Regions from separate parts of the Arthrobacter sp. 'calajunan' genome, predicted to be linked through region 3. Evidence: riboswitches for the same ligand, from Rfam matches in the RefSeq annotation. Region 3 holds a riboswitch; each other region holds the start of a gene.
What was found. Region 3 has a riboswitch for S-adenosylmethionine ahead of RF641_RS14320 (flavin reductase family protein). Riboswitches for the same ligand answer to the same signal wherever they lie in the genome.

Region 1: it holds a riboswitch for S-adenosylmethionine, as region 3 does, so the genes downstream of both, RF641_RS03580 (bifunctional o-acetylhomoserine/o-acetylserine sulfhydrylase) here and RF641_RS14320 (flavin reductase family protein) in region 3, are expected to answer to the same signal.
Region 2: it holds a riboswitch for S-adenosylmethionine, as region 3 does, so the genes downstream of both, RF641_RS12430 (methionine ABC transporter ATP-binding protein) here and RF641_RS14320 (flavin reductase family protein) in region 3, are expected to answer to the same signal.

Annotation. Positions count from the first base shown of each region.
Region 1 covers NZ_JBKZDY010000002.1:226,440-232,223, reverse strand. The annotation lists gene RF641_RS03600 (CPBP family intramembrane glutamic endopeptidase) at 1-210, shown strand, start outside; gene RF641_RS03595 (GNAT family acetyltransferase) at 231-644, shown strand; gene RF641_RS03590 (hypothetical protein) at 768-2,072, shown strand; gene RF641_RS03585 (VOC family protein) at 2,159-2,803, opposite strand; SAM riboswitch class IV at 2,977-3,095, shown strand; gene RF641_RS03580 (bifunctional o-acetylhomoserine/o-acetylserine sulfhydrylase) at 3,185-4,528, shown strand; gene metX (homoserine O-acetyltransferase MetX) at 4,531-5,679, shown strand; gene RF641_RS03570 (SGNH/GDSL hydrolase family protein) at 5,745-5,784, opposite strand, start outside.
Region 2 covers NZ_JBKZDY010000007.1:114,210-119,993, reverse strand. The annotation lists gene RF641_RS12445 (acyl-CoA dehydrogenase family protein) at 1-235, opposite strand, end outside; gene RF641_RS12440 (MetQ/NlpA family ABC transporter substrate-binding protein) at 344-1,219, opposite strand; gene RF641_RS12435 (methionine ABC transporter permease) at 1,255-1,965, opposite strand; gene RF641_RS12430 (methionine ABC transporter ATP-binding protein) at 1,987-2,784, opposite strand; SAM riboswitch class I at 2,872-2,963, opposite strand; gene RF641_RS12425 (heme oxygenase (biliverdin-producing)) at 3,377-4,045, shown strand; gene RF641_RS12420 (SDR family oxidoreductase) at 4,140-5,003, shown strand; gene RF641_RS12415 (sigma-70 family RNA polymerase sigma factor) at 5,145-5,651, shown strand; gene RF641_RS12410 (anti-sigma factor family protein) at 5,648-5,784, shown strand, end outside.
Region 3 covers NZ_JBKZDY010000009.1:136,525-142,308, reverse strand. The annotation lists gene RF641_RS14330 (ZIP family metal transporter) at 1-583, opposite strand, end outside; gene dnaB (replicative DNA helicase) at 645-2,000, opposite strand; gene RF641_RS14320 (flavin reductase family protein) at 2,602-3,102, opposite strand; SAM riboswitch class IV at 3,200-3,316, opposite strand; gene RF641_RS14315 (helix-turn-helix domain-containing protein) at 3,668-4,222, opposite strand; gene RF641_RS14310 (DMT family transporter) at 4,242-5,189, shown strand; gene RF641_RS14305 (NAD(P)-binding domain-containing protein) at 5,279-5,784, opposite strand, start outside.

The sequences.
Region 1 (5,784 bases), on a different contig from region 3:
ATCCTCGCTTCGGCGCTGATCCGCGGCAGCTACCACCTCTACCAAGGCATCGGGCCGATGATCGGCAACGTGGTCATGGGTGTGGTGTTCGGCTGGGTCTACCACCGCTACGGCCGAGTCATGCCCCTGGTGATCGCGCACTTCCTGCTCGATGCCATCGGCTTCGTCGGCTACCTGCTGCTCGGACCGGCGATTGGCATCGGCGCGTAGCCTTCCCATAGCCTTCTGACATGGAATTAATCGAACTTTCCGAGGCCTGGGTCGAGCGCGCCGTCGCGCTGTGGGAACACACCGGGCTGACCCGGCCGTGGAACGATCCGCACGCCGACGCCCGCAAGGCCCTTGCGGGCCCTGAGTCCACCATCCTGGCGCTCGTCCAGGGGGAGCGGCTGGCCGCCACCGCCATGGCCGGAGATGACGGGCATCGCGGCTGGCTTTACTACGTCGCCGTCGACCCCGACTTGCAGGACCAAGGCTGCGGGCGGCGCATCGTCGAAGCGGCGGCAGAATGGCTGCGCGCCCGGGGAACCGTCAAGGTCCAGCTGATGGTCCGCGCCGGCAATGACTCGGTTACGCAGTTCTACGAAAAACTCGGTTTCGAACGCCTGGACGTCGCAGTGCTGGGCAAACGGCTGGTTCCCTAACCAGCAGGGTATTTGAAGCGGACGTCCAGAAAAAGCGGATAAAGTTACTCCGGTACAAAATATCCGCCAATCTGATGAAAGCCTTCCTGATGAGAGCATCCGTCGGGAACTCGAAGGGAAAACATGCAGTTCGCCGAACTCTGGAGCAAGTCGCGGGCCTGCCTCGCGCTGATGGCGATGCTGATCCTCACCGAGCTCTTGGCGCTGCTGGTTCCGGTGGAGACCGAACATACCAGCAGGGAAGGCCTGAGCGTCGCCTCCTCCTTCGGCATGCTCTTCTGCGGCGTCGTGCTGGGCACCTACGCCGCATGGGTGGGCGGCCGCTTCGGCATCGCGGCCCTGCGCCGGGTACGCGGACCGCACCGCATCGCGGCAACCGCCCTGCAGCTGCTGGCGCCCCCGCTGGTTGTCGGTGCCAGCGCCTACCTGCTGGGCTACGCGACGGTTATGTACCGGATGGGCGAAGTGTTCGTCCCCGACCCCGGACTATTCCTGCTCTCCATGCTCATGATGCTGGGCCTGTGCCTGGGCGGTTTGGGGCTGGGACTGCTGTTCGCCCCGAAGCTGGCCATCGGGCTGAGCATCGTGTTGTTCTCCGGACTGCAACTGCTTTCCCTGGTGGCCCCTGGCCCCATGCTGAGCAACATGGCAGGGCTTTCAGGGTGCTGCACCCGGGATTCGGCACCGAATCCCATAGTCATCCAGGCAGTCGCCCTGTGCTATCTGGGCTGGTCGATGTTGGGCGTGCTGGCCATCTGCGTCAAGGCGCAGAACATGAACCGAATTGCGCGTCGCGCGCTGGCCGTGGCCGGAGCATTGTCGCTGACAGTGCTCTGGGGCGGCGGGGCGCTGGCGGCGCAGGATGCCGGCGAAGAGCAGCAGCTCAGCCGCACCTCCGAGCTGCGCTGCGAAGAACCCGGCGACGGGCACGAGTACTGTTTCTGGCCCGGGGAAGCGGAGCACTGGAACGAGTGGAGGTCTAACATCACCGCGGGTGTCGGCCAGTTGGAACAGGCCACAGGAATCCAGCAGCCGCGCATCATCACCAGCAGCAAGGCCCATGCCGAGGCAACCGGCGGTCTGCTGCTGGGCTTCGAGGACCGTTATTCCCCGGAAACCGTCAAGTGGGACCTGGCCATGAAAATGTCGGTCAACCCCACTGAGCAATGTTTGGGCAGCCTTGCGGCGAGCCACGGCATTGTTGGCACCTCGAGTGCCGAAACCGAAGCGCAGCAGCACATGTGGGCGCAGTCCAACCTGCTGTACCAATGGTGGACTACAAAGGCAGACCGGGACTTTTTCGACTCGGCCGAGTCTGAGCAGCTCGACGCGTTGAACGCGCTGGACGAGCAGTCCCAAATCAGCTGGGTAAAGCGGGCGGCCGCGGGAGTCGAAAACTGCCAGCTGGTGCCGCTACCCGGATCCTAGGGCTGCACCAACCGTCCAATTAACAAGCAAAGGTAGGTGGAGACTCCATTGTCCCCGCCTACCTTGTGCTGTGCTCCTCGATGTTCCTAGAGAACGACCGTGCCCTTGGCGGTATTGAAAGTTACCGACAGGATGCCCGGCGTCCCGTTGGGAGCCTGGTACTTGGTGGTCACCGGTCCGAGATTCACGTTCTCCGGCTGCCCCAGCCATTCAAGCACGCGCTCGCGGGATCCTGCAATGTTGATCTCGCTGATTTCACCGGTAGGCTCCAGCGCGCGCGACGGATGCAGGTCCTCGGTGCCATCGTCCCAGCGCAGCAGGTAGGGCACCTGCGGATCCGCGATCAGGCCCTTGATGCCGATCTGCTGCCAGGTCAGTTCGCGGCCGTCGGGGAACTTGCGGTTCCCGGGAACTGCCTTGCGTTCCAGGCGTTCTTCCGCTCCGCTCAGGTCGTCCAATGACACGCACCAACCCATCCAGCCGCCGCCCAGCTCGGAGCGCGCGCGCACGGCCTGTCCGAAAGGTGCCTTGAGGCTGGCCGGATGGTTCAGTACCTCGACGACCTCAAGGTACTGGTTGTGCTTCAGCGGGAAAATTACATTGCGAGTTCCAAACCGTGGATGCACGCCTCCCTTGACGAATTCCAGGCCCAGGGACTCTGCAATTCTTTCAGCGGTTGGCATCAGCCCATCCGGGCCGCATGCGTACGTAACGTGATCTAGCCTCATCATGTGCCAATCATGACAACAATGTGATCCCAGTCTCTACTTAGGTGATCCTAAGATCTGGACTCTTGTCGAATTCTGTGCAATAAGACGTCGCTCGGACGCGAATATGACCGATTGAGACTCTGGATCCGGCCTCGGGTTGCCAAGATATTCGATTTTCGGGCACACTGGACGCAGGTCATGAGTCCCAGTAACAAGCCCCGGCTTACTGGGCGGCAACCCTCCAACCGCGGTGGGGTGCCCCGGGTGAAGACCTGGCCCTTGAGCCGCTCGGCGTCAAGGACAAGCGCGGGTTACCCCTCTGGCAGCACCTCGTTGAGGTTCTTCCCGGTGGTGTGTGTTCAGTGGTGTACCCCCATAGTTACAGAACTTTTGGAGGCTGCCATGAGCAACAATTGGTCGTTTGAAACCCGTCAGATCCACGCAGGACAGAGCCCTGACCCGGTTACCGGTGCTCGCTCCCTGCCGATCTTCCAGACCACGTCCTTCGTCTTCCCGAGCGCCGAAAGCGCCGCAGCGCGCTTCGCCCTGCAGGAGCTGGAGCCGATCTACACCCGCATCGGCAACCCGACCACCGAGGCCGTGGAAACGCGCATCGCCGACCTCGAAGGCGGCGTGGGCGCACTGCTGCTGTCCTCTGGCCAGGCGGCAACCACCTTCGCGATCCTGAACATCGCCGAGGCCGGCGACCACCTGGTGGCCAGCCCGAGCCTCTACGGCGGAACCCAGAACCTGCTCAAGCACACGCTGAAGAAGCTGGGCGTCGAGGTCACTTTCGTTTCCGACCCGGACAACCTGCAGGAATGGCGCGACGCCGTCCAGCCGAACACCAAGGCGTTCTTCGGCGAGACCATCTCCAATCCGCGCCAGGATGTGCTGGACATCGAGGGCATTTCCGCGATCGCCCACGAGGTCGGCGTGCCGCTGCTGGTTGACAGCACCCTGGCCACCCCGTACCTGATCCGTCCCATCGAATGGGGTGCGGACATCGTGATCCATTCGGCCACCAAGTTCCTCGGCGGCCACGGCACCGCGATCGCCGGCGTGATCGTGGATTCGGGCAACTTCGACTTCTCCAAGGATCCCGAGCGCTTCCCGAGCTTCAACACCCCGGACGAGTCCTACAACGGCCTGGTCTACGCCCGCGACTTGGGCGTCAACGGCATCCTCGGCGCCAACCTGGCCTACATCCTCAAGGCCCGCGTACAGCTGCTGCGCGACCTGGGTTCGGCCCCGGCGCCGTTCAACGCGTTCTTGATCGCCCAGGGTCTGGAGACCCTGTCCCTGCGCATCGAACGCCATGTGGAGAACGCCTCCGCTGTCGCGAACTGGCTCGAAGCCCGCGCGGATGTGGAAGCTGTGGCCTACGCCGGCTTGGAATCCTCGCCGTGGTTCGAGCGCGGACGCAAGTACAGCCCGAAGGGCGCCGGCTCGGTGCTGGCCTTCGACCTGCCCGGTGGAGTCGAAGCCGGCAAGGCTTTTGTGGACGCATTGCAGCTGCACTCCCATGTGGCGAACCTGGGTGACGTCCGCTCGCTGGTCATCCACCCGGCCTCCACCACCCACGCCCAGCTCTCCGACGCGGAGCGCCTGGCCGCCGGGGTGCGCCCGGGACTGGTGCGCCTGAGCGTCGGGCTGGAGAACATCAACGACATCCTGGCCGACCTCGAGCTTGGGTTCCAGGCGGTCGCAGCCCTTGAGGGCAAGGAACTGCAGGAAACCCGCTAGGCATGGCATCCATTGTGACTACCGAAGACACCATCGGCACCGAAGAGCTCGCCGAAGGGACCCACGGCATTTTGCGCCGTGCGTCCGTGGGCGAGTACTCCTTCGAGTTCGGCGGCTACCTGCCGCAGGTGGCCCTGGCCTACGAAACCTGGGGGGAGCTGAATGCCGAGCGCAGCAACGCAGTGCTGGTGATGCACGCCCTGACCGGAGACGCCCACGTCTCCCGGGGCGATTCGCAGACCGACGGCTGGTGGGAGGACTTCGTCGGCCCCGGCCTGACAGTGGACACCGACCGCTTCTTCGTGGTCTCGGTGAACATGGTCGGCGGTTGCAATGGATCCACCGGCCCCGCATCGCTGGATGAGCAAGGTGTGCCGTGGGGTTCGCGTTTCCCGTTCGTCACCATCAAGGATTCGGTACGGCTGGAGCAAAGGCTGGCTACGCAGCTGGGAATTGAGCGCTGGCATACCGTGCTCGGCGGGTCCATGGGCGGAGCCCGGGCCCTGGAATACGCGGTTGAATTCCCTGAGCAGGTCGCGAACCTGGTGGTCATGGCTTCCACCGGCCAAGCCAGCGCAGAACAGATAGCGTTCGCGCAGGTGCAGACCCAATCCATCCGGCTTGATCCGCATTTCGCCGGGGGAGACTACTACCTGAACCAGGCGCGCCCGGACGAGGGGCTGGGACTGGCCCGCCGGCTGGCCCACCTGACCTACCGTTCCGAGGCGGAGCTGGAGCACCGCTTCGGCCGCAAGGCGCAGGAGGGCGAGGTGCCGGCAGGCCCCTTCGAAGGCAAGCGCGGCCGCTACCAGGTGGAAAGCTACCTGGACCACCAGGCCAGCAAGCTGGTCAACCGCTTCGACGCGAACAGCTACCTGGTGCTGACCGAGGCCTTGATGAGCCACGACGTGGCGCGCGGGCACGGCTCCTATGAGCAGGCGCTGGCTCGGCTGGAGCAGGTCAATGTGCTGGTGGCCGCCGTGAAATCGGACCGCCTGTACTACCCGGAGCAGTCGGTGAAGCTGGCCGCCTCGTTGGCCACACCCAAGCCCGTGCACTACATCGATTCGCCGATCGGCCATGACGGCTTCCTGACGGACGCCGCCCAGCTGGATGGGGTGCTGCGTACCCTGGTCTTCGACGAAGACTGATCCACGCACAAAGCGAAGGCCGCGCCACCAGTTATCGGTGGCGCGGCCTCCGCCGTGTCCGGGGGCTATCGGGCGCTGTCGCCGGCGCCCAGCGAGTCGTTCGGG
Region 2 (5,784 bases), on a different contig from region 3:
TGAGCAGGCGGAAAAGATGCTCATGGCTGACCGGATCCCCGCCGTGGCTGGCCGGAACGCGCAGCGTGGTGAATCCGGCGTCCTTCAGCCACTGGACCTGCTCGAAGGGCAGGATGCGCTGCTGTTCGCGTTCGCGAGTGCCTTCGGCGATGCGCGCGAATACCTCGCTGAAGCGGGCCGAGAGCTGCTGGTAGGCGGCTTCGCTGCCAACTAAATCAGTTGCTTGCAGGCTCATTTCTCTCCAAAAACTAGTGGCGACTTGTTGACGCTCATAAATCCTGCTAAAAAGAGGGCTCGTTCGCTCTCGAGCTGAGACGGATGGGGAACGAGCCTCGATCGAAAATTACTTATTCCACGTCGCGAAGTCGGCCTTCCAATCGCGATCCCAAGGGGTGGTCAATGCGCCATCAAGGTAGTTCTTGTACCAGTCGCGGACTTCATCAGAGTGGTAGGCAGCTTCAAGTGCTTTGCCTTTTTCCGTGTCCATGAATCCCGGCTTGGCCGCAACGAGGTTGATATACGGAAGGGCTTCTTCTTCTTTTTCAAAGAGCAGCGCATCTTCAGGAGTCAGGCCAATTTCGGCTCCAAGGCGGGCAAACAAGAATCCGGCATCAACGTCTGGCAGGGTTTTCGACAGAGACTGCTGATCCACCTCGACGAAACTGAAATTCTTCGGATTCTCCAGAATGTCTTTCTGCGACAAATGGATGACGCTCTTTCCCTCGGTAACCTTCAAAAGCCCTGCTTTGTCCAAGAGGGCCAAGGCCCTGCCATTGTTTGCGGGGTCTACAGGCAACGCAATCTTTGCCCCGTCCGGCAGTTCAGATGCCGACTTGTATTTCGACGAATACACACCAGCCGGCGAACTGTATGTGTAGAACGCAGGTTCAACATCCACATTCTGATCCTTTTTGAACTGCTCAAGATAGGCTCCGTGCTGGAAGAAGTTCGCGTCGTATTCTCCGTTGGAAACCACATGGTTAGGCTGAACGATGTCGGTAACGTATGTGGCTTCCAACTTCCAACCCTGCTGTTCCAAAATCTTCTGAGCGATCTTGGTTGGTTCCTGCGAGGGAGCTGATTCCGTAACGATCATCTTGATCGTCTTATCGTCGGAGGATGCGGCGTTTCCACCGGATAGCCCGCAGGAGGTTAGTCCCATGACTGCCACTGCACTAGCTGCCAATGCCAGGAATGAACGACGAGTTGTTTTCTGCATGATTTGATCTCTATTCGAAGACTGAGGTTTGTTGGTTAGCGCTTGTCTGCGCGTCGCGAGAACGTGGTTCCCAAAAGTTGAACTGCATGAACCATGAGGATCATGAGAATGATCGCAATGAGCATGACTCCGGTTTCATATCTGTAATAGCCGTAGCGAATTGCAAAGTCCCCGATGCCACCGCCGCCTACAAGTCCGGCCATTGCTGAGTAAGAGATAAAGCTGACGGTCATGATCGTCATGGAAGACAGGAGAGCCGGTTTAGCTTCGACTAGGAGGACATCTCTGATGATTTGTCCTCGTGTTGCACCCATTGCCTGTGCTGCTTCGACAACGCCTGAACCGAGTTGAGTGATGTTCTGTTCGACGAACCGAGCAAAATAAGGGATAGCGTTGATGGTAAGTGGGACGATCACCGCTGCCGTGCCAACGGTTGTTCCTACAACGAATCTGGTGAATGGAATGATCGCGATAAGCAAGATCAGGAACGGGAACGACCTCAGAGTGTTCACGATCCCGTCGACTACTCGATGCAGTCGCGGCCGCGGACGCAATCCATTGGGTGACATGGAATATAGCCAGATGCCTAATGGAGTTCCTATCAGAACTGCAAGAGGGATCGAGACAAGGAGCATCGCTAGCGTTTGCGCAATAGCAGTCCAAATTTCGGGTGCCAGTTCAGCTACTCGCTCGATGGTGAAGCTTGATACCCCTTGAGTGGTCAGCAGTACATTTAGGTTGTTCATCAGTTTCTTCTCCCTTTCGATCTAGGCGAAGACCGATGTTGCAAGCTCATTGGTTTTGTTCCTGCGCTGCAGGCTAATTTCATCGCTAATCAAATAGCGGCCAATTGAAGTTTGTGGTTCAAAACCTGGTTCCTTCAGACTTCTCAGCTCAAATTCTTCAACTACTGAACCGTCTTCCATGACCGACACTTTGTCTGCAATTGCCTTAATGACGTTCATTTCGTGCGTGACGATAATTGTCGTGATCCCGAGATTGGCATTGATGTCGCTGAGGTATTGCAGCACCGAAGCGGTCGTTCGGGGATCAACCGCGCTAGTGGGCTCGTCGCAAAGCAGAATTTTCGGTTCCGTAACCAGCGCCCTTGCAATCGAAATCCGTTGTTTTTGGCCTCCAGATAGCTGGCCGGGATAGGCCGATGCTTTGTCGGACAGGTCCACAACACTGAGTGCTTCCAACGCTCGCTGGCGCCGTTCCCTTTTTGGGACGCCCTGGAACTTCAGATTAAGTTCAACATTCTGAACGGCTGTTCGGTTGTTCAGCAGATTGAAATGCTGGAAAATCATTCCGATCTGATGCCGCTGTGCGCGCAGTTCCTCTTCATTGAGTGACATCAGGTCGATACCTTCGACCAGCACCTTCCCTGATGTCGGTCTTTGCAAGAGGTTGATATTTCGCAGCAATGTGGATTTACCGGCCCCAGAGAACCCGATAATGCCATGGATACTGCCCTGTGCAATGTCAAGATTTACGTTCTTGACGGCGGTAAATTTGTTTTCCCCTTCGCCAAAGGTTGTCGTCACGTCTTGCAAGTGGATCATGTTCGCTCCTTACTTCGTCTTAAGGCGGAGCATTCTTCCCTGCTTTGCGATTGATTAACACGATCGTCAGCATCGAGAAGTAAAAGATCTCCATCGGTCCGGGCCTTAGCACCGCTTCCGCTGTCGGGTGGTTGCTGCGACGTCAACGAGCCAGGTCTCTCAGTCGCTCTGGATGGTGTGGTGTCCAATTTCTTGAACAATTTCAGTGTCGAACACGGAGTTGAATGTGACCAAGCGTGACGTAAGTAAAACGTCATGAAACCCAGCAACGGTTATCAACGCTCTTGAAACGAGTCATTTTGCACGTCACAAAGCGTCTTGTGACGATTCTTGTCGACAGCTCTGACAAATTCTTGACTCGGCACCAGGACGCAAGATCTGTTGCGGCTCCATGGGTGAAGGAGCTAGTGGGGCAAAATCGCGATATCAGCGACCACGGCCTGCCGCTTCCCAAGCCGATGCGTCCGCCGTCCGGTGAACACGGAAATCACCGTCTGCTGCGGAATGGAACAACCCTCGATTGGAACCGGAAATTAGGTTAGCCATAATAAGCAATTTCGCCATTCCAATCGCGCTAAGAAAGACGGGCAACATGACCGCCACCGACGCAACACAGTTTTCCGCCCGGCTTCGCAGCGTCACCCAGGAAGATCACCACGCCGCAGAATCCAGCGACTTCATCACCACGCTGATGGGCGGGGAACGCTCGGCACGCGACTACATGCTGCTTATTGCCCAGTACCACTACATCTACGGTGCGTTGGAAGAGGAAGTCCGGGTGCTTGCCGCGGATCCGGAACTTCGCCAAATCTTCGACGCGGCACTTGAACGCAGTGGGCAGATTGCAAAAGACCTGGATGTCCTGCTGCCGGCCCACGGGTTGAAGGAGATCCCCGCGGCGTTGCCGGCCACCGAGGCCTACGTTGCGGCAATCCGCGCCTCGGCGGCGGAACCGGCGCGCCTCGTCGCCCACCACTACCTGCGCTATCTGGGAGACCTGTCCGGCGGCCTAGCCATCGGAAAGCTCGTATCCCGCCACTATTCCATTCCCGATGAAGCATTGAACATGTGGAAGTTCGAGGCCATCGACAAGCCAAAAATCTACAAGGATTCCTACCGCGACAAACTCGATGTTTTCGGGGCGAACACCTCGCATGCCGAAGCGGTGCTGGACGAGGCGAAGCGCGGGTTCCAGTGGAACAAGTCGATCTTCGAGGACCTGCTGAAGGCAAGCGCCAGCGAGCTGAGCGCCGCATCCTAGGTTTTCGGAAGTTCTGCACTGACCTGCCACCGGCCGCGGGAATGCCTTCGGCCGGCACGTCGTTGGCAACGGTAACCGTCAACGGAGGAAACTCATGAAGATCGCAGTCGCCGGAGCTACCGGAAAACTCGGCACCCTCGTTATCGATGCGCTGTTATCCCGGGACGCCCCAGCGGGCAGCCTGGTCGCGCTCGGCAGGTCCCCGCAGAAACTCGCCGCCTTGGCAGCCAAGGGCGTGGAGACCCGCGTCGCCGACTACAACGCGGCGCACACGCTCGTCGCGGCCCTCGAAGGCGTCGACAGGCTGCTGCTGATTTCCGGCAGCGACGTGGGACACCGGATCCCGCAGCACGAGAACATCATCAATACCGCCCGTCGTGTTAACGTGTCGCTGATCGCCTACACATCCATCGCCAACGCGCGCACCGGCCAGCTGAAGCTGGCCGCCGAACACGTGGCCACCGAGGACCTGCTGGCAGGATCCGGGATCCCCTATGTCCTGCTGCGCAACGGCTGGTACACCGAGAACTACACGGACCAGCTCATGGGCTACCTCAACAGCGGGGTGATCCTCGGCGCGGCGGGCGAGGGAAAAATCAGCGCCGCCACCCGCGCGGACTTCGCCGAGGCTGCAGCGGCCGTCCTGCTGGATGAGCAGGTTGCCGGGGGAACCATCTACGAGCTCGGCGGAGACAAGTCCTTCACGCTCGGCCAGCTGGCCGGAGCGCTCGGCGCCGCCACCGGGCAAGAGGTCACCTACCGGGATCTGGACCCGCAGACCCTGGCCGGCATCTACGAACAGTCCGGAATTCCCAAGGTTTACGCCGAGATCCTGGTGGACACCGACGTGCGTATCCGCGACGGCGCCCTTGAGGTGCACGGCTCGGACCTCGCCCGGCTGATCGGCCGCGCACCCACCCCGCTGGGCAGGGCCATCAAGCAGGCCCTGAACAGATAGGCACGGCGCCTTCGGCCCCGGCGAGCGCACGCCGGCTGATTGCGGATATCCTTGGCCTGGATTGAACGAAATGCCCGATTCGCTCGTGTATCAGGCATGAGCGAGAATCAACTCGGAAAATCCCGGCCGCGAAAGGGGCGCGTGACAACCAGCGATGACGCCACCCTGCGGCTGCTGCATGAAAGATACGCGCAGCCGCTGTGGCGTTATGTCTTCTCGCTGACCAGAGACTCGTACCAGGCGGAGGACATCGTCCAGGAGACCCTGCTCAAAGCCTGGAATTCCCCGCGGATTCTCGACGAACCGGTGGAAGAGGTCCGCGGGTGGATGTTCACGGTGGCCCGCAACCTGGTGATCGACCAGTCCCGCAGCGCACGCTCACGGCATGAACGCAGCATCGAACGGCTGCCTGATCAGCCCGCCGCGGATCACGCCGACCAGATTTTCGACGAGATCCTCATTCATGACGCGCTCGCTGCGCTCAGCGAACCGCACCGGCAGGTGGTGGTGCTGGCCTACTACGGCGCCTGCAGCACGCAGCAGATCGCAACGGAATTGGGCATCGCGGACGGAACCGTGAAGTCCCGGCTGCACTATGGGATGAGGGCCTTGAAGCTGGCCCTCCAGGAACGGGGAGTAATACGATGAGCGAGCATGAGAAGTTCGCCCAATGGGATGCCGCCTATGTGCTGGGCGCGCTGGAGCCGGCCGACCGCCGGCTGTTCGAAGAGCACCTGGAGAACTGCGAACGCTGCCAGGGCGCCGTATCCGAGCTCAGCGC
Region 3 (5,784 bases):
CCTCGGCAGGCATGCCCTCCAAGGCAATCGCCCCGATGAAGGCGGCCAGACCGCTGGCCAGCACGATCGAGCCCCACAGGGCGAAGATAGACCGGCTACTGCGCCCGGAGGCCTTCATATCCGCCGAACTAGCCAGCCCCTCGGGAATGTTGGAGACGAAAATGGCGATCAGCATGGTCGGATTCACGCTGGCTCCCGCGACAAGCCCCAGGCCCAGCGCCACGGATTCCGGGATGCCGTCGATCAGCGCGCCGACGGCGATGGCTGATCCGGAGGAGGATCCGGAGCTGCCTGCCTGGGTGCGGCTTCTCTTGCGGCTGCGCCTGGCCAGCAGCGCGTTGGCGCCGAAGTAGAGCAGGGCGCCGGCAGCGACCCCGGCGGCCGTGGCCGCCAGCCCGCCCATGGTGAAGGCCTCCAGCACCAACTCGAAGCTCAGCGCGCTGACCAGCACGCCGGCGCCGAACGCCATGACGGCGCAGACCCAGACCCGGGGAATTCGCAGCCACCAGGCCGCTACGGCCCCGATCAGCAGCGCTGATCCGGCCACGGTTCCCCAGAGCAACGCTTGAAGGGAGACGAACATGACACCCACTATAGTTGGCGGTCAGCCAACCCAGTAGGTGCCCTGGAAATGCCGGCCGGGGCTACCCTTCCGAGGACATGTTGCTGAAGCGCGAGTAATGTCCCTGGAATGCCACGGTGATGGTCTTGGTGGGACCTGCACGGTGCTTCGCGATGATCACGTCGGCTTCGCCCGGACGGTTCTCCTTGTCGTACACATCGTCGCGGTGCAGCAGGATGACCATGTCGGCGTCCTGCTCGATCGAGCCCGATTCGCGAAGGTCCGAGACCATGGGCCGCTTATCGGTACGCTGCTCGGAACCACGGTTCAGCTGCGACAGCGCAATCAGCGGCACGTCGAGCTCCTTGGCCAGCAGCTTGAGGTTACGCGAGAACTCGGAGACTTCCTGCTGGCGCGATTCCACACGCTTGCCCGAACTCATCAGCTGCAGATAGTCGAGGATGATCATGCGCAACTCGTTGCGCTGCTTCAGGCGTCGGCACTTGGCGCGGATTTCCATCATGGACATGTTCGGCGAATCGTCGATGAACAGCGGGGCCTCGTTCAGCCGGCCCATGGTGGTCGCGATCTTGGTCCACTGCGCGTCCTCCACCGAGCCCTTGCGCAGGTCCTGCAGCTGGATGGATGCTTCCGCCGAGAGCAGGCGCATTGCGATCTCGTTGCGGCCCATTTCCAGGGAGAAGAACACGGTGGCCATGTTGTGCTTGATGGCCGCGGAACGGGCGAAGTCCAGCGCGAACGTCGACTTGCCCACGGCGGGGCGGGCCGCGATGATGATCATCTGGCCGCCCTTCAGGCCCTGGGTCAGCTCGTCGAACTCGTAGAAGCCGGTGGGCACGCCGGTGATGCCGTCGCCGGCGTTGGCGGCGTTCTCGATCTCGTCGACGGTACCCTCGATGATTTCGGACAGCCGCACGTAGTCTTCGCTGCCGCGGTTCTCGGAGACCTTGTAGACCTCGGCCTGCGCCTCGTTGACGATGGCATCCACCTCGCCGTCGGGCGAGTAGCCCATCTGGACGATACGGGTTCCGGCGTCCACCAGGCGGCGCAGCACGGCGCGTTCGCGCACGATTTCCGCGTAGTAGCCGGCGTTCGCGGCGGTCGGCACCTGCTGGATCAGATTGTGCAGGTAGGCGGCTCCGCCGACGCGAGCGATCTCGTTGCGCTTGGTCAGCAGGTCGGCCACGGTCACGGCATCCGCGGGCTCACCGCGGCCGTACAGGTCAATGACCGCCTCGTAGATTGCTTCATGGGCGGGACGGTAGAAGTCGGTGCCGCGAAGGACTTCGACGACATCGGCAATGGCGTCCTTGGAGAGCATCATGCCGCCAAGAACCGACATCTCGGCTTCGATATCCTGCGGCGGCTTGCGCCCCGCATCCGATGCTCGCTCTTCGTAGATCGGCTCTGCGCTCATTACAGACACTTCCATCCCCTATGTACCCGCCGGGAAACCACTTTTGCCATGTCGGCAACTGTCCATCGTGTCAGCACCAACCGACAGTTGGGCCCGGAGCCCTTGTGGATAGTCTTTCCCAGTGCCAACACTAGGTGGGTTATTAACAGAGGTAAACCCTGATATCCACAGAATATGTGGATAACCTACAACCTCCTGTGGATTCCCCTGTTCACTACATGGGGATAATCCTGTGGATTACCCCACTTAAATGCCGGACATTAGAACTTGACTTGGGTATTTATGTTTTCACAGCTGTGGATAGAGAGTTAATTTTTTCCACTGCACACAAGCTCCGAAAACGTTATCAACAGCCAAAATCCCGGAATCAAGGTGTTTTTCACAAGTTATCAACCCCAATCAACAGGCTATCCACAAAGCTGTGGATAGTGCTGTGGATAGCAGCTCCGTCATAATCGCGTGATGAGCGGTGGAAACCCGCAGGTCGGCGAACTCCAGTCCATGGATACCGGGCATCCGGGCCCGGAGCTGCGCAGTTTGGAATTAAAAACGCTGCGGCGCGAAGGATGATTCTTCGCGCCGCAGCGTCTGGTGATGTCAGTTAAACGAGTTCGGGCACTGGCAGTGAGTGAAATCGCGAATCGTGGAAGATCTGCGGGGAATGGTTGGAGAAGTCATGACCGTGGACCTCCAGGAAGATCACCCAATGGTCGCCGGCTTCCACTTCGTTGTAGATCGAGGTCTCCAGCCAGAGGGTGGATTCCTGGATGAACAGGGCGGCTTGCTCAGTCTCATGGGTATCTACGCCGGCAAAGCGGTCGCCGTGCTTTGAGGCGATCTGCCCGCAAATCCCGTCGTTGCGCTCGCTGAGCACCGAGACGCCGATACGCTCCGCGGCACGCAGCTTGGGCCAGGTGTTGGAGGTTTTCTGCACCGCGAACATGACCAGGGCTGGCTCCAGCGATACTCCGACGGTAAAGGACGACGCGACGAGGCCGGTTTTCTCCCCGTCAATGACGGCGCAGAGTGCGGCGACGCCTGATGGGTGCTGCGCGAAAACCTTGCGCAGGGTCAGCGGGTCAAGATCCTGATTCAAAGACATGGCTCGATTCCTTCGGGTCGTGCCCAACGAGCGGGAACGTCCGGCAACAGCCCGTGGAGTTCACTTCTGCGCGCTGCCAGATGTTTGCACACTCGATGTGCGGTACTTGTGCCACGCGTTCTTGCGTGGGACCGAATCCTCACCTGGAGCACCCCACTACCGTTGAGAGGGTTGCCGGCCAGCAAGCCAGGGCTTATAGCTGACGCTCTTGATTCTGGTTAAAACCATATTGCTCGTTACGCCGCACGGTCAAACATTTCACTTCTCAAATCGCAATATTCAAGAAATTGTTCGACTTCTTCGGTAATTTCCGTGTTTCGATCATCCTTTTATTCGGAAGTTTCAGTCATTTTGCACGCATCTCCAGCCAACTTGTGCGGTTTGATTTCAAAGAATGCAGCGGGCCAAGGCAATCAAGCCGCTGGCTTCGTACATCTGCCATGCCGAGGGCAGGCGTCGCCCAAGCCCCCACAGACTTGCAGAACCCGACTCCCCGGACACCCCCGGGCGGTCCACAGCGATTCTTCCGCCAGAAGTACCGCCGCGCTGGCGGCCAGCCCGCCCGTCACGAAATGACGTTTCGAACGAACTTCACCGGTTCCGCGCCGGCATTCACGTAGGAATAGGACTGCGAACTGGGGTAGGTTGCATGTTCCCCCGCGTTCAGGTCCAGGACCGTCGAGGCGAACTCAATGAGCAGCTTGCCGTGAACTACCAAGATCATTTCCGACCAGCCTTGGGGATCGGGCTGGGCGTCATATCGTTCGCCGGGCGCAAGCACCCACGTCCACAATTGCACCTCTTCGCTGGCGGGGGCCGACCCCAGCAGCATCGCCCGACTCTGCGGACTACTCCCCTTCCACGCCAGTTCATTGATTTCGGAACGGGCCGCAGTAGGCGCGGTCACCAGATCAACGAAGCGAATTCCCAGCGCTTCCGCCAATTGGTCGAGTCCCGCCAGGCTGACATTCGCCTCGCCGGCTTCGAGGTTGATGATCGTGCGTCGACTGACCCCCGAGCGCTGCGCAAGAATTGCCTGGCTCAGTCCCGCGCGTTTTCGGAAGTCGCGGAGATTGGATCCAACGTTGCGGAGAACCGGAGAGTCACTGGAATCTTGCATGTGCACTATTCTGCACTATATGATGTGCAGAATGGTGCACATTTCTGCCATACGGGAAAATATTTCACTCAGCAGGCAAGAAGCCGCCCTCCTTGCCATCACGTCCGTCTGGGGCGGAACTTTCCTGCTGATTCACTTGGCCATGCGCCACAGCGGACCGATGTTCTTTGTCGGCGTCCGATTTGTCATCGCAGGCTTGGTCGCCGCGGCCATTTTCTCGAAGTCGCTCCGCAGGATCACCGGCAGGGAGTTATGGGCCGGAACGGCCATCGGCGTGATGATCTTCCTGGGTTATGGGCTGCAGACCCAAGGGCTTCAAACCATCAATAGCAGCACTTCGGCGTTCCTGACAGCGCTGTACGTGCCGATGGTTCCGCTGTTGCAATGGCTGGTCTTTCGCCAGCGCCCCCACACGATGGTTTTGCTCGGGGCGGGTCTCGCCTTTGTCGGACTACTGCTGCTGGCTGGACCGGGTGCCGTCACCCTGGGCTTGGGCCCTGGAGAGATCGCAACCTTGGCGAGCACCCTGCCTATGGCCGCAGAAATCCTGTTGATTGGCTTCTACGCCGGCAAGGTCAACCTGGGCAGGGTCACCGTAATCCAGCTGCTTGTTGCCGGCGGCCTCGGATTCTCCGCCATGCCGGCAGCCGGTGAATCCGTCCCCGAGTTCTCCTGGCTCTGGGCCGCCCCTGCCATTGGCCTGGGAGCCGCAAGTTTCCTGATCCAGGCGACCATGAACTGGGCGCAGAAGTCCGTCTCCCCCGCCCGGGCCACCATTATCTATGCCGGGGAACCGGTCTGGGCCGGAATCTTCGGCCGCATGGCCGGTGACCGGATGCCTGCCTTGGCCTTGCTCGGCGCGGCGGTCATCGTGGCCGGGACGTTGCTCAGCGAGATCCGACCGAGACCGGAGGACACGACACGGGATCAGGCTCAGGCTCCGAATCAGGACGCCCTGACCGAATAAGCCCGCAGACCTTTGGCACGCAGCCCTCGGCCCGCCCGGTCGCACCATCGAACCGGGCGGGCCGAGGACCCTCCAGACGCATCCCCGCGTCAGAGCCGGTGGAAGCTTTCGGCGAGCGCGTACACAGGAGTGTCCAACCCCTCGTAGCGTGCCTTGAGCTGCAGCCCCAGATACTTGGAGTAGTGCCGGGACTGGTGCAGGTTGCCGCCGTGGAACCACAGGTTCTTGACCCTGGTCGGCTTCCACATGTTGCGCAACTCCCCCTCCCACGGCCCGGGATCCTTGGTGGTGCCCGAGCCTAGGCCCCAGCATTTGCCCACTTCGTCGGCGACTTCCTGGGAGATCAGCTGCGCGGCCCAGCCGTTCATGGAGCCGTAGCCGGTCGCGTAGACCACCGCGTCGGCGGGCAGCTCGGTGCCGTCGGCCAGCACCACTGAATGTTCGGTTAGGTGCGAGACCTCGCCCTTGGCCAGCGCGATGGACCCGTCGGCCACCAGCTCCGAGGCGCCGATGTTGATGTAGTAGCCTGAGCCGCGGCGCAGGTACTTCAGGAACAGCCCCGAGTCGTCGTCGCCGAAGTCCAGGTCGAACCCGG